2 linked regions of the Nodosilinea sp. E11 genome follow. The protein of the gene in region 1 binds, or shares a complex with, the protein of each later gene. Links are inferred from orthologs where the notes say so. Each region holds a gene or a part of one and is shown in the gene's direction. Other genes may lie near its edges. The genes, in order: mnmE and mnmG.

Region 1 (10,046 bases):
CGTAGGGCCCGGGGGGAGGCCACCGCCAAGTAGGACAACACCGCTTCTCGCACAAAACCGGTAGGGTGCTGGAGCAAAGCCAGGGTGTGTTCGGCAGTGAGGTTCCAACGCTGCACGCGGGCCAGGTGAAAGCAGCAGGCAATGGCCCAATCTGACAAAAAATTGCGCAGATCGAGCAGCTGGCGTAGGCGATCGCGGGCCGGCAGCGGATCGTAGGGAATCAGCAGCGTAGACAGCGCCAGGCGCTTGAGTTTGTCGGTATCGGAGCGGCGATCGAGCAAAATTAAAATCGATCGCTTGTTGGCCACGTCGACCACCGTATCGAGAATTTCAATGCCCCGCGCCCACTGGGAGGCAGATCCGCTGAGGCTTACCTGGGCTGCCTGAATGGCCGTCGCTGGCGACACAAACCGCAGCAGCATAAACAGCCGCTCGGTAGCGTCGTTTTGCAGACCGTTAAGGGCCTCGCGCAGCAGGTCAGCCTCGGTACCCGATACCCGGTTGAGGGCAAGATCGACCTTGGCCGCCAGCATTTGACCGGCAAAGGCCAGCTCGGTGTTGAGCAGGTCTTCAATGCCGCTACGACCCAGCATGCGATCGATGGCTCCGTCGATCAGTGCCGAGCGCTTCACCCCCGACTCTTGGTAGAGGCTAAGCAAAATACGCAGAATGTGGCGGCGGGTGCTGCCCCAGGTGGTAATCAAATTCTGAATTAAAAACTCCAGTGCCGGCAGGGTGCCAATGTTGCCGATCACCTGCCAGGCCTGGTTGCGTAGGCTCTCGGGTCGATAGCTATCGAGGGCGAGTTCTTCCAGCATGGGTAGGGCCTCATTGCCCAAGCGGGTGAGGGCACCCATGGCTGCCTCACGGGTAGACTTGTACTGGAGCGCCCTCAGCAGTGAGGGGTAGTATTTTTTGTACTGAGTGGCGGCGATCGCCTCTAGCAGCGATCGCCGCACCCGCAACGACGGGTCTTGCAACAGATCGTCAATATAGATACTGAGCGATTCCATATAGTCGGCTTCGCCCAGGGCGCGGCAGCCCATCACTCGCTCACGCTCTTCGTCGTGCACCAGCATTTTACGCAGGGTGGCGGTAGCTTCGGCCCGCTCTTGCAGATTGCCCCGCCGCAGCATCAGCGATGCCGCCGTGCCCCGCACCACTGCATCGACCTCAGGATGCAGGTAGGGGCGCAGATCGTTGATGTTGAACCGGTCTTCAGCCAGCCACACGTAGCGTAGAGCCAGGGCTAAGATTTCGGGCGACTGGTTGGGCACCTGCAAGAGGTCTTGCACCTCGGCGGTGTGAGCCGGGTTGGGGTACTGCAACATGGCCTCTAGGCTCTGCCGCTGCAGGCTGGGGGGCAGATCAGCCAGGCGGGGGGCCAAAATCTCGCCGACGTTTTTAGGGTCGATGTGGCTGAGCAACTCAATGCACGATCGCTTGTTGGCATCTAGGCCCGGCTGCTCTAGCTGCTCAATAAACGCCTTTCTCAGCACCCGCAGGTTGGCATCAGAAAACGTCAGCAGGCCACGCTCGGCCCCGCGCACCAGCAGATTCAGGTAGCGCGATCGCAGCATCACCATAATGGCAAACCAGACCAGGGCCGCCACCACCGTACCCAGCAAAAAGAGCTGAGCCTGGACCAATACATCGGTCAGACCAACGCGGTTGCAAACGGCGATAGTGAGCAAAATGGCCACCCCTGTGCCCCCCATCGACAGCGGCTCGGCAATGCCGCCTACCCAAGACTGCACCGTGCTACGCACCTGGTCAGGAATGGGCTGAAACAAAATCGGTCGCGTGGTCGCCACCAGGGTGTAGCGCAGCCACTCATCAAAAAACTTCAGTACAATCAGGCCCACAAAAATCGCGGTTGCCCCCAGCCAGCCAGAATAGCTACCGGCTAAGGTGGCGATCCCCAGCAGCACGATTACCGTAGGCAGCACCAGCGCTACTTTAAATACTCCCTCCCGCTCAATCAGGCGGCTGGAGGTAAACCACTGGGTAAACAGCTCAATCAGCCCCAGCAGGCCGCTAAAAAATCCGAGAAAAGCCGCGATTGATTCAACGTCTAAGCTGGTTTCAAGCTGGTTAAAAAACTGAAACTCAATGGAGAACAGCAGCATTTGAGCCAGCACAAAGAACGAAAACAGCAGCACCACGTACTGCTGAATCGGTCCCTGGAGCCGCTGGCGCGACCTGAAGCTCTCGACTGACTCTGCATCTTCGGCCTGCCGGCGGGGCGAATCGGGGAAGGCATGGGCATAGTTGCGGCTGAGGTGGGACAAAATCACCGCTCCCACCACCATCACCACAAAGGACAGCAGCAAGACGTTTTGCAGCCCAATCAGCCTGAGCAGCAGATACACCGAGAAGCCGCTGATTACATCGGCTACCAGGTTGCCGCTGCTGATGATGGGATAGGCCCGCTTGATCTCGCGAATATTAAACAGCTGGTTGGCCGTCACCGATAGATTGAGGTCGTTGAGTCCGTAGATCGCCTCAATCCACAGCCGCATCGAAAACACCATAGGAGCAGCCAGCCAGGGCACGGCCAACCCCCAGCGAAACCCCAAAATTGGTGCCGCCATCAGCATGGCGATAATCACGATCACCCGGCGCAGCGGAAATAGCCGCTGTAACCAGGAATACACCACACTCAGCCCCAGCCCCACCCCAGCGCTGAAAATATAGATCCACGGTAAACTAGCTGCCCCATACTCGCCCAAAAATAGAGCAGCCGAACTCACCTCCAGCCACAAAATGCCCATGGAAGTGGCGGTGTAGAAGGCGAACATGAGCAGGGTGCGCTCTTCTTCACCGGGGCGTAGGTTAATGAGATCGAGAAATCGCCCCCGCAGGGTCTGAACGTCTTGAACTGGGCCAGATAAGCTCATGCAGGATGCTGTGACGGTAGCTGTGCCTCAAGGATACCCAATCTGAGGAATGTGGGCGGCGTTTGGGATAGGGGACCGCAGGGCTGTCGCAGATTTCAGGCGCGGTTGCCTAGACCATTACGTCGGGATTGGCCCTGGCGATTGACAGCCTCCAGAACTCTCCACTGAGTAATTCTCTTTTTCAATGAGATGAGATGAGAAGGCGACAATTTAGAAGGTACAGAGGAGGTTTGTAACGCGAGGCTTTCGAGATATCATAAAGGTTTGCTAGCTCACCGTTACCACGGGCCAGCTTCGGCGCTGGTGCCCTTTATCTTCCCAGGCTCTATGGTTAATCCTTCTACACTCTCCAGTTCGACTGTGGCTCCTCAGCAGGCGATAAAACACACCCTGTCGGTGCTGGTTGAAGACGAAGCCGGGGTGCTAAGTCGCATTGCTGGCCTCTTCGCCCGGCGCGGTTTTAATATTGAGAGCCTGGCGGTCGGGCCAGCCGAAACATCGGGCATTTCTCGCATCACCATGGTGGTGCCCGGCGACGATTCGGTGATTGAACAGCTCACTAAGCAGCTGTATAAGCTGATCAACGTGATCAAAGTCAATGACCTGACCGATACCCCCTGCGTCGAGCGGGAGCTAATGCTGCTCAAGGTGAATGCCACCACCACCAATCGCTCAGAAGTGATTGAGTTTGCTCAAATTTTTAGGGCAAGGGTGGTCGATGTGTCGGAAGATTCGCTCACCCTCGAAGTGGTGGGTGACCCCGGCAAAATGGTGGCGATTGTGCAGGTGCTGAACCGGTTTGGCATTCGCGAAATTGCCCGCACTGGCAAGATTGCCCTACCCCGCGAGTCGGGGGTCAACACCGAATATCTCAAGTCTTTAGAACGCAAGTTTCAGTAGGGGTTACCGCTCGCTATGACTGCTCAAACCAAGATTCCTGTCGTGGTCAATGGGGCCTGCGGCAAAATGGGCCGTGAGGTGATCAAGGCCGTAGCCCAGGCTGAGGATATGACCCTGGTGGGTGCCGTCGATAAGGCTCCGGCGCTGCTGGGGCAAGACATCGGTGAAGCCATTGGTACTCAGCCCCTAGAAGTGCCCATCATGAACGATCTGGAGGCGACCCTGGTGGCGGCCCAGAGTGATGGGCTGGCGGTGATGGTCGATTTTACCCATCCCGATAGCGTCTACGAGTCGGTGCGGGCCGCGATCGCCTACGGTGTGCGACCGGTAGTGGGCACCACGGGGCTCAGCAACCAGCAGATTCGCAACCTGGCGGAGTTTGCCGACAAGGCCAGCATTGGCTGTCTGATCGTGCCCAACTTCTCGATTGGGGTGGTGTTGATGCAGCAGGCGGCCCAGCAGGCGGCCCAGTACTTCGACCATGTAGAAATTATTGAGCTGCACCACAACCAAAAGGCCGATGCCCCTAGCGGCACCGCTGTGCAGACCGCTCAAATGCTGGCAGAGGTGCAGCAATCCTTTAATGTGCCTCTGGTCAAAGAAACCGAAACTATTCCAGGGGCGCGGGGCGGGGCTACGGCGGAGGGTATCAACATTCACAGCGTGCGGCTACCGGGGTTAATTGCCCACCAGGAGATTTTGTTTGGCTCGCCGGGGCAGCTCTACACGCTGCGCCACGATACTAGCGATCGCGCCAGTTTTATGCCCGGTGTGCTGCTGTGCATTCGCCGGGTGATGGCGCTGAAGTCGTTGATTTACGGGTTAGATACAGTGCTCTAGGGCTAGACTCTGGGGCCGGGTTCTAAAGCTTGGGGGAGTCGAGCTGGCGCTGCTGCCGAGCAATCTGCCGCGATCGCACCCGGCGAATTAAGGGCAGGCCGACCACGTAGCTGACTACCCCTGCGATCGCCCCCACCACACTGCTGCCCAGCATCAGTCGCACCGAAACCTCGGTGCCCATATCCATCCAGCTGGTGAGGGTATCGAGGTCTTGAAAGGTTTGGGTAGTGCCGCCCCCCAGTAGCCAATGGCCCACCTGGTAATTGAAGGCGAAAATCGGCACGTAGGTGAAGGGATTGCTAACCCAGGTGGCGGCGGCGGCCATCAGCCGGTTGCCCCGCAACACCGTGGCCACCGCCACCCCCAGGATCGTCTGAAACCCAAACAGCGGAAAACAGCCTGAAAACACCCCCGATGCCATGCCCCGAGCCAGTTGCTCAGGGCTACCCTGGAGCCGCAAAAAGCGCAGGTACACGTAGCGAAGCTGACGCCGCCACTGGGGCCGAGACATTTTGGGCATTGAAGACTTTGGACTAGAAGGCAAATCGACGGTGGTCATAGATGAGGGTCAACCAAAGGCTAGGCTCCCCTGGGCGGCCAGGAGCGAGGGTGAGAAGCGCACATCTAAGCTATCGGTGCAGCGGCCTTTACCCCTTGGCTTGATAGACTACCAGGGCAGGACGGCAGCCAAAACCGGCGGCAGAACCTTAAAAGTGCGTAAAGATTCTTTTCTATTCTACCCAGTGGATCTGCCTTTTATCAGGCTTGATCCCAGGGTTCAAGATCACTTCACTATGCCAGGATGATTACGGATGAATGCAATGGATGGTGCTGCCGCCTCAGCCGTTTCACAATCTCATCCCCTGGGTGTGGCCCAGGGAGAGACCATTGTGGCGATCGCTACCGCCATTGCCCCCCAGCAGGGCAGCGTAGGCATTGTGCGGCTGTCAGGAGCCGAGGCCCTGGCGATCGCCCGCGCCCTATTTTATGCACCGGGTCGGCAACCCTGGGAGAGCCACCGCATTCTCTACGGCCATGTGCGCGATCCGCAGACCCAGCAGCTGGTCGATGAAGCCCTGCTGTTACTCATGGTGGCCCCGCGCTCCTACACCCGCGAAGACGTGGTGGAGTTCCATTGCCACGGAGGGCTGATGGCCGTGCAGCAGGTGCTTCAGCTCTGCGTTGCCCAGGGGGCCAGGCTGGCCGAACCCGGAGAGTTTACCCTGCGGGCCTTTCTCAATGGGCGGCTCGATCTCACCCAGGCCGAGGGGGTGGCCGATCTGGTGGCGGCCCAGTCTGCCCTGGCGGCCAAAACGGCTCTGGCCGGGGTGCAGGGCAAGTTGAGAACTCCCCTTCGTCAGCTCCGCTCGGCCTGTCTGGATGTGCTGGCCGAAGTCGAGGCCCGCATTGACTTTGAAGATGACCTGCCGCCGCTAGATGAGCCGGCTGTACAGGCCCAGGTGGCGGCGGTGCTGGCCGAGGTCGAGCAGATTTTGGCCACGGCAGCCTCGGGTGAACTGCTGCGCACTGGGCTAAAGGTGGCAATCGTGGGTCGGCCCAATGTGGGCAAGTCAAGCCTGCTGAATGCCTGGAGCCGCTGCGATCGCGCCATTGTCACCGATCTGCCGGGCACGACCCGCGACGTGGTGGAGTCGCAGCTGGTGGTGGGCGGCATTCCCATTCAGGTGCTCGACACGGCGGGCATTCGCGACGCCAGCGACCCGGTGGAGCAGATGGGGATTGCGCGATCGCACCAAGTAGCCCAGGCCGCCGATCTGGTGTTGCTCACCCTCGACGCCACCGCCGGGTGGACTGACGCCGACCAGCAGCTCTACGAGTCGGTGCAAGCCACTTGCCTGATTCTGGTCGTTAACAAAGTGGATCTGGTCCCGGCTGATGTTGTGAATCAGCTCCGACTGCCCGATAACCTGCCGATCGTTCACACCGCCGCCGCCCAGCAGCGGGGGATCGATAGCCTAGAACAGGCGATTCTCCGGGCCATCCATGCCGATCAGCTCACCTCCGGCAACCTAGAGTTCACCGTTAACCAGCGTCAGGAAGCCGCCCTGATCCAGGCGAGAAATGCGCTTAATCAGGTGCAGCAAACCATTGAAAATCAGCTGCCCCTCGATTTTTGGACAATTGATTTGAGGAGTGCGATCGCGGCGTTGGGCAGCATTACTGGCGACGAAATCACCGAATCTATGCTCGATGAGATCTTTAGCCGCTTCTGTATCGGTAAGTAAGGCGCAGTACTTGGGCAAAAACTGGCGTTTGTTAAAGCATTGCTGAGATTTAGCGCTGTTTCCTGCAACTGCCTATATGCTGTTGCCATTGGTAAAGCAGCCCCAAGACTTTGCCAAATCAAGGTGACTACCATGCCGACATACACTGTTGCCGACATCCTCCAGATCATCGGCAGTCTTAGCGTTGAAGAAAAGGCCGCCCTCAAGGCCCAACTGAGCACTGTACTAGAGGTGGCGAGCCCAGCGCCCAGTGCTTCCCAGCAGAGTCGCACCATGACCGTGGGCGGCAATTTTCAGGTTGGCGGCAGCGACGTCACAGTCGATATGAGCCAGCAGCAGACCGTTGGCCATGCCCCTGTTAGCTCCCCCCCAGGCAATGCCGATGTCACTCAAGCCCTGCTGCAATCGCTGGCGACCCTTCAACAGCAGGTGCTTAATTCCGCTAGCCTAAACTCCATTGAAAAAGCGACTGCCAAGGTGCCCATGGCCACATTGGCCGCTGAGTTAGAGAAGGAAAAGCCTGATAAAGATTTAATCGATCAATCGGTAGAGGCCTTGCGTAAGGGGCTGGCCGGAGTGGAAACGTTGGCTGAGCCAGTGATGCGGGTGGCGGGCCTAGTGGCCAAAGCCATGGTGCTTCTGTGAAGTCCTCCGAGGCCGAGCCGGGTCGTGAACCGGCATCCTCGTCTCAAGCTCAAGATGTAGCGATTGGCGGAAACTTTCAGGTTGATGGCGAGGGCAATCGGGTTGATTTCTCGCAAACCACCATCGATCAGTCCCACGCCCAAATTACCTACACCCACATTTTGCAGGTGGCCTTTGATGACGTCAAAGCCCGACCCCTAAACCCGCGATCGCCCTACATTGGCCTGCGCAAGTTTGAGGTGCGCGATCGCGACTTGTTCTTTGGCCGCGATCGCATGATCGCTCATCTGCAAGAGCGGCTACAAGAGAACTTTCTGCTGGTGCTGGGGGCCTCGGGCAGTGGCAAATCTTCACTCATTCGTGCCGGGTTGATCCCCCAACTGGCCCAACAGCAAGGAGGAGGGTTTCGAGAGCTAATCTGCACCCCCGATCGCAATCCCTTTGAATCCTTTCGAGCCAGCCTAACCAGCGCAGGCTACCGCCAATCGGATACCGAATTTTTGTTGGCAGCTCAGCCCGATAGTCTGCTGAAAGCTGCCCAAACCATTAAGCTCGCAGACGACGAATGGTTGATCTTTATCGACCAGTTTGAGGAACTGTTCACCCTCTGCCCTGACGGGGTCATGCGTCAGCACTTTATCGACAGTCTAGTGACCTTGGTTGGGGCCAATCTGCCGTCGGTAGATCTCGTTGTCGCCATGCGGGCCGATTTTCTCGATCGCCTCAGTGCCTACCCCTCCCTCAGCGGCATTTTGCAGCGCTCTGAGCTAATTACCGATCTAGGGGATGACGAACTGCGCCTGGTCATTGAGCAGCCCGCCGCCCGCCATGGCGTTGTCTTTGAACCTGGCCTAGCAGCAGAGATCATCCAGGGGTTGAAGGGCCGTAACGAAACCGGCGAGGCCGATCGCATTTCGCTACCGCTGTTGCAGTACACCCTCAAGCTGCTGTGGGAAAGCAGTGGCGATCTGGGCGATCGCATCCTCCGCACCAGCACCTATCGCCAGATTGGCGGCGTGCGCGGAGCCCTCCAGCGGCGGGTTGACGAGATCTACAATGGCCTCTCCGCTGACGAACAGCAGGCCGCGAAACACATCTTTTTGCAACTGGTCGATACCACCACTGCCGATGTGGGTACCACCACCGTCGGTAAGGCCGTCAGTCGCCGCGCCACTCTCACCGAATTTCGCGACCCGGCGGAGCAAAAGGTGCTAGAGCAGTTAATTAATGCGAGTTTGCTGGTCAGCGATCGCCCCAGCCCCGACAGCAGTGCCGTAGTCGAATTGGCCCATGAAACCCTGATCGACTCCTGGGATACCCTCAAACGCTGGATCGAAGAAAGCAAACCCCTGATTCGCCTGCGCAACCAGCTTAAAGATGACGCCACCCGCTGGCACGACCTGTGCCAACAGAAATCTGCTCAGGCCGAAGCTGAGCTGTGGCAGGGCACCAAGCTGCAATGGTTGATGGCTCAGAAGATGGAGTTGTGCGATCGCTTTGGCAATTTCTGCTCTGAAGAAACCGCCTTTATCGACGCTAGTGAAGCATTGGCTGACCAAGAGCACCGCCGCGAAGTGCAGCGCCTGCGTCGCACCATTGCTGGCGTAGGTGCGGCCTTAGCTGCCGTCAGCGGCCTAGCGTTTCTCGCCCTCAACCAATGGATTCGCGCCGAGCAGGGCCAGATCAAAGCCCTCACCCAAGCCACAAATGCTGAATTTACTGTTAATCGCGACAGGGTAGACCCTCTTCTGCACGCCCTCGAAGCCGGCACCCAACTTCAGCGCATGCCTGTTTTCCTCCGCCCACCCGACCTCCAAGCCGATGTGATGACCGCTCTGGCCCAGGGTGTTTATTGGGTCCGTGAGAAGAATCGATTAGAGGGCCATGCTGGTGTGATCCAGGCTGTTGCCTTTAGCCCCGACGGCCAAACTATTGCTACCGCCAGCTACGACCGCACTGTAAAACTATGGGATAAGCATGGGCAGTTAAACTCCGTAGACTTAACCCACGATGCCCCTGTCTTAGATGTCAGTTTCAGCCCCGATGGCCAGAAAATTGCCAGCGCCGCTGAAAATGGCACCATTCAATTGTGGTCAAGTCAAGGCGAGTCATTAGGAGCACCGATCTCAGCCCATAACAGCTATGTCTATAGCGTTCGCTTTGACCCTCAAAATCAGTTCCTAGCTAGCGCCAGTGAAGATGGCACGATCAAACTATGGGATTTGCAGGGCAAGCTCCTTGAAACGATTTCCGCCCATAGCTCCCCAGTGTGGGATGTTGCCTTTAGCCCCGATGGCCTAACTTTAGCCAGTGCCAGTAGCGATCGCACCATCAGGTTATGGAACCGCGATGGCACCCCTAAGCGCCCTCCACTCCTTGGTCACCAAGACTTAGTGACGAGCGTTGACTTTAGTCCTTCGACCAACCCTGGATGGTTGGCTTCAGGAGATGTTGAAGGCAAGATACGGCTTTGGAAAGCCACAGGCGAACCCGTACGCTTGCTCACAGCTGACGA
Region 2 (10,162 bases), 1.6 Mb from region 1 along the record:
TTGCCCAATAATCTAACTCTCAATGGGCTGAGAGCCAAGCCTGCCTTAGCCTTAGCCCATTGTTTGATAAAGCTGATCCCAGTAGGGCTCTGCAAATTTTACCAGCCAGTCTTTGATGTGATAGGTGGCGCGGCAGTCGTCTTCGTTGTAGCGCAGAATGGCGTCGAGATAGGTGCGATCGCCGGTTTCGGCCCAAGCGTTATACCAGCAGATCGACTGGGCTCCATTGGCTCCCTGATCGCGCCAGTCAAAGCCCATCCAGCGGGCGATGTGTTTGAGGGCGTAGCTCTCAATGGGTAGCGTCACCCCGTCGGTAATACATTTATGTATGTCAAAGAAGCGATCGAGCAGAGCCTCTATTTGGCGGTGGGGAGTGCCGTAGAGCTGCCCTAGCTTGCGCACCGTCTGTGCTTCGTAGGGGCAGAAGTGGTAGACCGGGGCGTGGGGATACGTGTGCACCAGATCGAGAAAATCATTCCAGGCGCGGCGCTCTTCGTGGTGGCTTTCGGCCAGTAGGGCATGAAAGTTGGTTTCGCCAGTGCGATGGTTAACCACCAGCACCCCATGGAGGTAGATCAGGTTTTGGTCAGGGGCCGCTTCGATGTCGAAGTAAAGTTCGATCTCACCTTCGGGCAAATCTTCAGGCCACAGGGGAAAGCCGTGGGGGGCGTGGGGGGCACTGCGGGGAATAGCCCGGTTGTCGCGCAGGGCCTGGGCCTGGTGTACCAGTTTTTCGGCTACCTGTTCGCCAAAGCCCGTTAGAGGAGCTAGGTAGGCGGGGCTGGCTTGGGCCAGGGCGGCCACGGTTGTGAGGTTGTGCTGTTTGAGAAACTCGTAGCGGGCCGGAGTGACGCCGGGCAGCAACGATAGGTGGCGGGTGGCTTGGGCTTCGGTGTAGCAGTGGCTAAACCAGTGGCACAGGTCGCAGCGACTGTGGGAAATAAACAATTCTGGGACGGTAACACCGCGTAGGTCGCGCAGGCAGTCGCTCAGCACCGTTTGTAGCTTAAGCACTAAGCGCCCGAGATCGATGCTGTACATTTGGCCACCACGGAGGGCCAAACAGCTGGCATCGGGCCAGACCCCTTGCACCCGCGACAACACGTAGGCGTGGTAGGCAGCGACTATTTGGTAGTCGAGCTTGGGTTTTTTACCAAGCTTAATATCGACGGGAACGTATACCCAGTTGCCCCAGCAAGACCAGCCAGGCTGCTTGATGAGTAGGTCGGGCTGGCTAACCAGCTGCACCCCGGGCAGGGCGGCATCGGCTACTAACACCCCTTGCTGAATGGCCTCAACTCCTTCTGCCATCAGATCTAGGGTGGCTTTGGCTCCGGTAGCCCAATCGCCGGAGTCAAATTCGGGTCGGTAGAGGGGGGAGTAGTCGGCAAACACTCGCTCTCGATGGCTCAGGCTGTCTTGGCGCAGTTTGAGCAGATAGTCAGAGGGAGGGGCTTGTTGGGCGCGATCGCCGTAAAGATCTAAAAACGCCCGCCGACTACAGCGCTGATAGTGAAACAGCACATCGTCGGTGATCCAGCGAATCAGCGGAAGATTGGGCGTGGTTACCTCAGGCGGAAGCTTCAGGGGACTGAGTGAGCCATCCCCTGAACTAAAACGTGACGGCAGGGGGTAACTAGCAGACAAAGCGCGTTGTGTGACAGAAAGTAAAACGAGAACCGAACGGGCTGATTGGCAGAGGCCTGTAAAAACCGGTGCGGAGCATGAGGTGGCAAAGAATGGCGCGCAAAGCGTGACTCAGCGATTTCTGTCGCTGATGCGTGTCAAACCAAAGCCAAAGAAGACCACAAGTCATGCCAACATTTAGGTCGTATAGACCAAAAAGACAGCGTTTACAACTACTCTAAAAGCTATGGTATACCCTATCGAGGTTTCCGGGGAGGCCGAGGTGGTTGTGGCCCAGCCAGGAGTCCTGGATGAGGGTGGCTGTGCGGTCGTTTAGACCGGTGAGGTGCCAAGCATGCTAAAAGACTGTGCTTGAAACAGCGGGTTCAAAAGGGCGATCGCCTACCTTAGAACTCCTAAAGGGGCTAAGGCAGTCCCTGTGGTATAGGGTTGAAAAGACCCCGAACCGAAGTCTTCAGCGTGAGCAATTCTCTGTCTAACCCATCGGTCGATAGCCTTGTGGCCCATCGCCAGCAGTTTCCGGCCCTAGTCGGCAAACAGTACTTCAACTATGGCGGTCAGGGGCCGATGGCCCAGGCTACCCTAGAGGCTATTTTTCAGGCCCACCGACAAATTCAAGCTGTGGGGCCGTTTTCAGGAGCGGCTAACCAGTGGATAAGCGCTGAAGCGGCCCAGACCAGAGCCGCGATCGCCAGTGAGCTAAACACCACCGCTGACACCATTGCCCTCACTGAAGATGTCACGGTGGGGTGTAACATTCCCCTTTGGGGGCTGGCGTGGCATGCTGGCGATCACATCTTGCTGTCAGACTGCGAACACCCTGGTGTGATCGCTGCCGTACAGGAAATCTGCCGTCGGTTTGGCGTCACCTACAGCACCTGCCCTTTGCTGGAAACCGTCAACGGTGGCGATCCGGCGGCGGTAGTGGCCCAGCATCTGCAACCCAACACCCGGCTGTTGGTGATTAGCCACATTTTTTGGAATACAGGCCAGGTGCTGCCGCTGTCGGCCATTGTGGCAGCCTGTAGCGATCGCCCCCAACCCGTGCTCACCCTGGTAGATGCGGCCCAGTCGGTTGGCTCATTGCCCCTAGATTTGCCTGCCCTTGGTGTCGATTTCTATGCCTTTACCGGCCACAAGTGGTGGTGTGGCGCAGCCGGTCTGGGAGGCCTTTACATCCGCCCAGAGGCCATGGCGCAGATGGCTCCGACCTTTATTGGCTGGCGGGGCATTGCCACCGATGCCGCTGCCAACCCCACTGGCTGGAAGCCCAATGCCCAGCGCTATGAGGTGGCCACCTCTAACTACCCGCTGCTGGCGGGGTTGCGAACTGCGATCGCCCATCAGACTGAATGGGGCACTGCTGCCCAGCGATACCAGCGCCTGGTAGACCTCAGCCAGCGGCTGTGGTCACAGCTGCAAGAACTGCCTGAGATTTGCCCGGTGCGGCAAACCCCGCCCGATTCTGGCCTAGTCTCGTTTTGGGTTTTGGAGAACGGTCAACCTTCCCCAGCCTGGCACAAGCGGCTGGTGGATGAGCTAGAAACCCAGGGCGTGTTTTTGCGCACTCTACAAGCGCCCAACTGTGTGCGAGCCTGCACCCACTACCTGACGCTGGAGTCGGAGGTAGACGAACTGGTAGAAAGCCTCAAAACTACGCTGCAAAGGGGGCTGAGCTAACGATCCCAGGGTTCTAGCCGCGTTCTTGGCTGCAACCCATCAGCTCGGAGCAGAACCCTGGGATCTGAGGTTCCTAACTACTTCAGCAACACCCGGTTTTGGTCAGAATTACCATCTAGGTGTCTACGCTCTGGGCTGTGGGCGATCGCGACGATGATCAACCTGCCCTGCCTGCTGGCGCTGAGTCTGTGAGGTTGGTTGTAGTAAATATAGCCATGATCACCTGGGTTAGGACATCCAGAAGCCCTAAGAACGTTTGAACGTTCAAACGTTCTTAAAGGAGATGTCTTGATTAGGCTGACCACAGCTATGGTAATTTTTTTAACCTAATCAATCTCTGGGTAGATTTGAGCTGACGTATTCCTATGCTAATCGTCTTTACAGAGACCCTAGGCAGCTAAGTTTACACCCACTCCTGAAGTATCGTTCCTCTATGCTTAAACCGTTCTCAACAGAGGGATCGATGCGACTGGCAGACTTTATTCTGGGGAACGTCGAGCCGATCTTGGCAGAATGGGAAATGTTTGCGCGCAGCCTCGAGTCTGGGGCAAAGATGACCAAGCCCGCCCTGCGGGACGATGCCGAAGCGATGCTGCGGGCAACCGCACGGGATATGCAAGTCGGCCAAAGCTCTGCGCAGCAGGTAAGCAAGTCTAAGGGGCACGGTGGCGCTGGCGGCGGCGCGAGCAACCCGCTCGACCACGCCTCGGTACGGCACGGTGTGGCCCGTGTGGGCTCAGGATTTGACATTGTGGAGGTCGTCGCTGAATACCGCGCCCTGCGCGCCAGCGTGCTCCGCCTGTGGTACCTTAGCGACCCGCAGCTCGACCTCAGTGCCATCGACGACATCACCCGCTTCAACGAGTCGCTCGATCAATCTCTTGCAGAGGCCGTCGGCAGCTACACCAGCCGTGTCGATCAGTCGCGCCGCATGTTTCTGGCTATTCTCGGCCACGACCTACGCAACCCGCTGAACTGCATCAGCATGGCCGCTCAACTGGTTTCGCGCACCACAGCCGCAGGCCCTGGCTCTGCCAGAGCGCTGGCGATGATCCAGACGAACACGCAGGCGATCACGCGGTTGATTAGCGACTTGATCGATTTCGCGTCGACAGGGCTAGGCAGCGCGATGCCGCTGACGTGCGGTCCGGTTGATTTGGAAGAACTTTGCTGCAAAGTCTGCGACGAATTTTGCCTTGCCTACCCGCAGCGCACGCTGCGCTTTCATCCAAACGGCGACCTCACAGGTGACTGGGATGCGGCCCGACTGCGCCAGGTTGTCTCTAACCTGATAGGCAACGCCCTGCAGCACGGGGCAACTGAAAGGCCAGTTGACTTATCGATCTCTTCAAATACATCAACCGTAGTCTTGAGCGTGCATAACGAAGGGCCGCCGATTCCGCCAGAGATGCTGGCCACGATCTTTGATCCGCTCATGCGCCATACCCTGCCAGAATCGACAGCGCAGCGGGTGCCAGGTAGCATTGGCCTGGGGTTGTACATTGTGCGCGAGATTGTCGTTGCTCACGGGGGTACGGTAGAGGTTGTCTCGACGGCGCAGGCAGGCACCACTTTTACCGTTCGTATGCCGCGATCGCACCCTGAAGACAACTCTCATGTCGACGCTCCAGCCGCGAGATAACCCACCGCTGGAGCGAACCGTCAGGCGGGTTTATTGGCTCCTACCAACGATCTTTGCCCATACGCTGCTGCCACTGACAACCATGGCAGAGCCTAATGCCGCAGTGTTGGCTCCACCGACCCGCTAAAATTGATCATGTCTGGCCCTAATTGCGTCACCCATTGAGTAGCCGCCTGCATGAACGCTTCTGTAGAGTTTTTAGATGAATACGATGTCGTCGTCGTGGGGGCGGGCCACTCTGGCTGTGAAGCAGCCCTGGCCTCGGCGCGGCTAGGCTGCCGCACGTTGCTAATTACCCTCAACCTCGACAAAATTGCCTGGCAGCCCTGTAACCCTGCCGTTGGTGGCCCCGCCAAGTCGCAGCTCACCCACGAGGTCGATGCCTTAGGGGGCGAAATTGGCAAAATGGCCGATCGCACCTACCTACAAAAGCGCGTGCTCAATAGCTCACGCGGTCCCGCCGTGTGGGCCTTGCGGGCGCAGACCGACAAGCGTGAATACGCCACCGTGATGAAAACCATCGTCGAAAACCAGGAAAATCTGGTGATCCGCGAGGGCATGGTGACCGACCTGGTGCTCGGCCCCAACGACGAAGTCATCGGGGTTGAAACCTACTTTGGTATGGCTTTTAAGTGCAAAGCTGTAATTTTGACCACCGGCACCTTTTTGGGTGGCACGATCTGGATTGGGGCCAAATCGATGGCGGCGGGCCGAGCGGGCGAATTTGCTGCCACTGGGTTAACTGATACCCTCAACCGCCTGGGCTTTGAGACCGGGCGGCTGAAGACGGGCACTCCAGCCCGGGTCGATCGCCGCTCGATCAACTTTGACGCGCTAGAACCTCAGCCCGGTGACGAAGACGTGCGTTGGTTTAGCTTTGACCCCGAGGCCTGGGTCGAGCGTGAGCAAATGCCCTGTCACCTCACCCGCACCACCGCAGAGACTCACCAGCTGATTCGCGACAACCTGCACCTGTCGCCGATCTACGGCGGCTGGGTCGACTCTAAAGGCCCCCGCTACTGCCCTAGCATCGAAGACAAAATCGTTCGCTTTGCCGACAAAGACAGCCACCAGATTTTTCTAGAACCCGAAGGGCGCGACATTCCTGAGATCTATGTGCAGGGCTTTTCTACTGGCCTACCTGAGACGTTGCAGCTGGCGATGCTGCGCACCCTGCCAGGGCTAGAGCGCTGCACCATGCTGCGCCCTGCCTACGCTGTGGAGTATGACTATCTGCCCGCTACCCAGTGCTACCCGACCATGATGACCAAGCGCGTCGAGGGGCTATTTTGTGCGGGCCAGGTGAATGGCACCACCGGCTATGAGGAGGCGGCGGCCCAGGGCTTTGTGGCCGGGGTAAATGCGGCCCGACTGGTGCGGGGGCAAGAGCTACTGGTGCTGCCCCGCGAAGGCAGCTACATTGGTACCCTGCTCGATGACCTCTGCACCAAAGACCTGCGAGAACCCTACCGGATGCTAACCTCGCGCTCTGAGTATCGGCTGCTGCTGCGATCGGACAATGCCGATCAGCGCCTCACTCCCCTGGGTCGAGAGATTGGGCTCATTGACGATCGCCGTTGGGAGACGTTTACCGACAAATATGCCAACATTGCCGCCGAAAAAGAGCGCCTGCACGTCACTCGTATCAAAGAGCATGATGCCCTCGGCCAGCAAATTGCGGCGGATACCGATCAGCGCATCAAAGGCTCGATTACCCTATCCGATTTGTTACGACGTCCTGGTTTTCACTACGGGACGCTAGAACACTATGGGTTGGGCCATGGCGATCTGCTGCGGGAAGAGAAAGAAGGAGCCGAGATCGATATCAAGTACTCGGGCTATATTCAGCGACAGCAGAACCAAATTGATCAGGTGGCTAAAAACACTAACCGCAAACTGCCCGAATCGTTGGACTACATGACCATAGAAACCCTCTCTAAAGAGGCGCGAGAAAAACTGAACCAGATTAAGCCTCTCACCATTGGCCAAGCCTCGCGCATTGGCGGTGTCAACCCCGCCGATGTGAATGCGCTGCTGGTGTATTTGGAGATGCGATCGCGCCGCGATCACTTACCTGAGCCTGTCGGTGCAAAACCCTAAGCAGCTGACTAGCGCAGCAGCTGGTCGATCATCCGATTGGCCTGGGCTTCGTAGCTGCCGCCAAACAAATTGAAGTGGTTAATGACGTGATACAGGTTGTACAAAATTTTGCGGGTAGCGTAGCCTCCCTCTAAGGGGTAGGCTGCATTGTAAGCGCGATAAAACGCCTCCGGGAAGCGGCCAAACAGCTCGGTCATGGCCAGATCGACTTCGCGATCGCCATAGTAAGTCGCCGGATCTAAAATCACCGGTTCACCCTCGGCAGTCACTGCCGCATTGCCCGACCACAGGTCGCCATGCACCAAGGCTGGAGCTGGGTGGTGACTAGCTAACAAATCGGGGAGCGCCATCAGCAGCTCGTGCTGTCGCGGAAACCGCCCGCCGCGACGACCCGCCAGGCGAAACTGGTGGCGCAGACGCTGTTCTCGGTAAAACTCCAGCCAGGTCTCAGTCCAGGGGTTGGGCTGGGGGGTAGCCCCAATGGTGTTAGTTTGCCGCCAGCCAAAGCCTTGGTCGCTCGTGACCCGGTGCATAGCAGCTAGAGCGCTGCCCATCGGCCCCCAGGCCTCGCCACTGCCGCCCAGGTCGAGCCATTCCATCACGATATAGGCTGAACCATCTACGGTGCCCCAGCACAGGGGTTTGGGCACCCGAATCGTCTGGCTATCATACATCTCGCTGAGGCCCAGGGCTTCGGCCTCAAACATAGCTACCTGCGATGCCTGGTTGAGCTTGATAAAAAACGCCTGGGCACCGTCGTTGATCTGGTAGGCCTGGTTAATGCACCCACCACTCACCGATCGCCGTTCTTGAATGGTGAAGGCTTGCCCGGTTTTGGCGCTGATATGCTGAGCGATCGCAGTCCACATGCTCTCCTCACCTGATGATCGATTGGCCTAAGCTGGGTGCACCGCGAGAACCCCGTAGGCCTCGCTCGAGAGATGGCTCTGGGCGGCCTCTAGTACCTCGTCTACGCCCAGCTGCTGAATATAGGCCGGGTAGTTGATGCCGTCGGCAATATCGCCCGTGAGGGTGTGGTAGTAGCCGTATAGCCCGGCGCGATCGCTGGGAGTTTCGTTAGCAAAGATAAACCGGTTAGCCACCTGGGTCTGAACCCGGCGCAGCTCTGTCGAACTGACCCGTTGCTGGGTCACGGTGGCAATGTGCTGAGCGATCGCTGCCTCTGCCACCTCTAAGTGCTCAGCCGGCAACTGCGCCGAGATCAGAAACGCCCCCTGGTGAGCCAGGGTCATGTTGTTGCAGCTGATGCTAGTCACCAACTTGCGGTCTTCTCTCAAGTCGCGCACCAGGCGTGAGGTTAGCCCTCGCCCCAAAATTGAGGCCAAAATATCGAGCCCGTAGGTGTCGTCTAGCTGGGCCACGCCCGGTACTCGCCAAGCCATCACCAATCGAGCCTGGGTGAGCGAGACATCGGTATGGACCGCCCGCTGCACAGTGGTAAACGCAGGCTCTAGGTCGCCGGGCAATAGCGGCTTAAACCGCTCCATCGAATTAGACTGCGTGGCTGCTGCCGCCGTGGCTCTCTCGGCCATAGCTCGCTCAAAGCCTTCTGCCACTGTTGCAATCAACGTCTCGACGGGTAGGTTGCCCACCGCGATCGCCGTCATGCTCTGGGGCTGGTACCAGGTGCTATGAAACTCACGCATTTGCTGGGCAGTTAGCCCCTCCACCACCGCTGCTGGCCCTAGCACCGGCCGGTGGTAGGGTAGACGCTCAAACACCAGCTCCATGGTGCGGGCGTAGTTGCGGCGACGCGGGTTGTCGTCGGCCCGGCGAATTTCTTCTAAAATGACGGGGCGTTCTCGCTCAAAGTCTTCGTCGCTAAGGCGGGGAGCCATCACCATCTGAATTTGCAGGGGTGCTAGAGCGGCAAAATCTTGCGGTGCCGTAGTGACGTAGTACTGGGTGTAGTCTTGGCTGGTTGCGGCATTGGTAAAGGCCCCTCGATCCTCGACCCGGCGCTCAAACTCGCCGCACTGAAGTTGCTGAGTGCCCTTGAAGATCATGTGCTCTAGAAAGTGAGCCATCCCGTTGATGGCATCGCTTTCCACTGCCGAACCCACTCGCAGCCACAGGCTTAGATTGACCACATCTAACGGCATTTGCTCAGCAATCACGGTCAATCCGTTGGGCAGACGGCGAATCGTAGGCGACACCAGACGAGAAGGCAGATCAGCGGTCGCAGCGAGCAAAGCCATAGAAATAATTAGGACCCTGGCAAAACGTTAAGCTTCGAATATCTTAACGACTGAATCGCCTGGCTGGGAAAATCTGCCGGATTCTGCCCAGGTCTGGTTGAGCGCGAACCGGCGATCGCCAGCCTGAAAAGAGATTGAATTGGGGCATTGTTCTGTGAATGGGGCACAATCCTAGAACTAAATGATTCATAAGTCTGAAAGTATTGTAGATTCCTGGTATGCGGACTGTTCCGGGGAGGTTACATGGGAACCTGGATAAAAGAGACAGACATTGCGATTTACCTAATGCAGGGAGGTTATTGGATCTCTCGCATCACCAAGTATCCCTCTACCAGCAACCCTAAGGAGCAGGTAGTCAATATTGGCAGTCTTAAAACGTGGTTTTTGCGGGACGATTATCCCCGTGCCATGACTGTGTCCATTGGCACGGGTGCGCCAGAACCTCAGCCTATGCCGCCACCGCCGCCACCGCCGCCGCCTTCTACAGGCAACACCATTAACGCTGCCGGGCTAGAGATTATTAAGGGGTTTGAAGGGCTGGGCCTCACAGCCTACCCCGACCCTGGTACTGGGGGAGAGCCTTGGACTATTGGCTATGGCCACACCTCGGCAGCGGGGCCGCCCCAAGTCTTTCCAGGGCTCACCATCACCCGTGCTGAGGCCGAAGATATTCTCAAGCGTGACCTTACTAAATACGAAAAGGCGGTCGCTACTGCCGTCACTCGCCCGCTGACCAGTGACCAGTTTTCGGCCCTGGTGTCGTTTACCTTTAACGTTGGCGCGGGCAACCTTCAGGCGTCGACGTTGCTGAAAAAAGTCAATGCTGGCGATTTCGCGGGAGCAGCTGAGGAGTTTGGTCGCTGGGTCTATGCGG

What was found.
Region 2: the proteins of mnmE (region 1) and mnmG are in contact, whole or in part, in a solved structure (PDB 9HIP), measured with the Escherichia coli proteins. The link is inferred for Nodosilinea sp. E11 from one-to-one orthologs.

Annotation. Positions count from the first base shown.
Region 1 is NZ_CP136520.1:4,681,659-4,691,704, forward strand. The notes cover bases 4,844-7,673. They hold mnmE (tRNA uridine-5-carboxymethylaminomethyl(34) synthesis GTPase MnmE), read left to right. Parts: upstream 4,844-5,461; coding sequence 5,462-6,886; downstream 6,887-7,673. Other genes in these bases: RRF56_RS23110 (DUF2062 domain-containing protein), read right to left, coding at 4,844-5,160; RRF56_RS23120 (hypothetical protein), read left to right, coding at 7,019-7,531; RRF56_RS23125 (AAA family ATPase), read left to right, coding at 7,528-7,673. In the rest of the region: RRF56_RS23095 (MFS transporter), read right to left, coding at 1-2,900; ilvN (acetolactate synthase small subunit), read left to right, coding at 3,279-3,800; dapB (4-hydroxy-tetrahydrodipicolinate reductase), read left to right, coding at 3,816-4,640; more of RRF56_RS23110, read right to left, coding at 4,663-4,843; more of RRF56_RS23125, read left to right, coding at 7,674-10,046. UniProt on the Escherichia coli protein: Exhibits a very high intrinsic GTPase hydrolysis rate. Involved in the addition of a carboxymethylaminomethyl (cmnm) group at the wobble position (U34) of certain tRNAs, forming tRNA-cmnm(5)s(2)U34.
Region 2 is NZ_CP136520.1:3,131,564-3,141,725, forward strand. The notes cover bases 4,662-7,607. They hold mnmG (tRNA uridine-5-carboxymethylaminomethyl(34) synthesis enzyme MnmG), read left to right. Parts: upstream 4,662-5,146; coding sequence 5,147-7,069; downstream 7,070-7,607. Other genes in these bases: RRF56_RS15995 (HAMP domain-containing sensor histidine kinase), read left to right, coding at 4,662-4,969; RRF56_RS16005 (fructosamine kinase family protein), read right to left, coding at 7,078-7,607. In the rest of the region: RRF56_RS15980 (DUF6918 family protein), read left to right, coding at 1-11; RRF56_RS15985 (TM0106 family RecB-like putative nuclease), read right to left, coding at 52-1,647; RRF56_RS15990 (aminotransferase class V-fold PLP-dependent enzyme), read left to right, coding at 2,107-3,327; more of RRF56_RS15995, read left to right, coding at 4,058-4,661; more of RRF56_RS16005, read right to left, coding at 7,608-7,938; RRF56_RS16010 (pitrilysin family protein), read right to left, coding at 7,966-9,288; RRF56_RS16015 (lysozyme), read left to right, coding at 9,739-10,162. UniProt on the Escherichia coli protein: NAD-binding protein involved in the addition of a carboxymethylaminomethyl (cmnm) group at the wobble position (U34) of certain tRNAs, forming tRNA-cmnm(5)s(2)U34.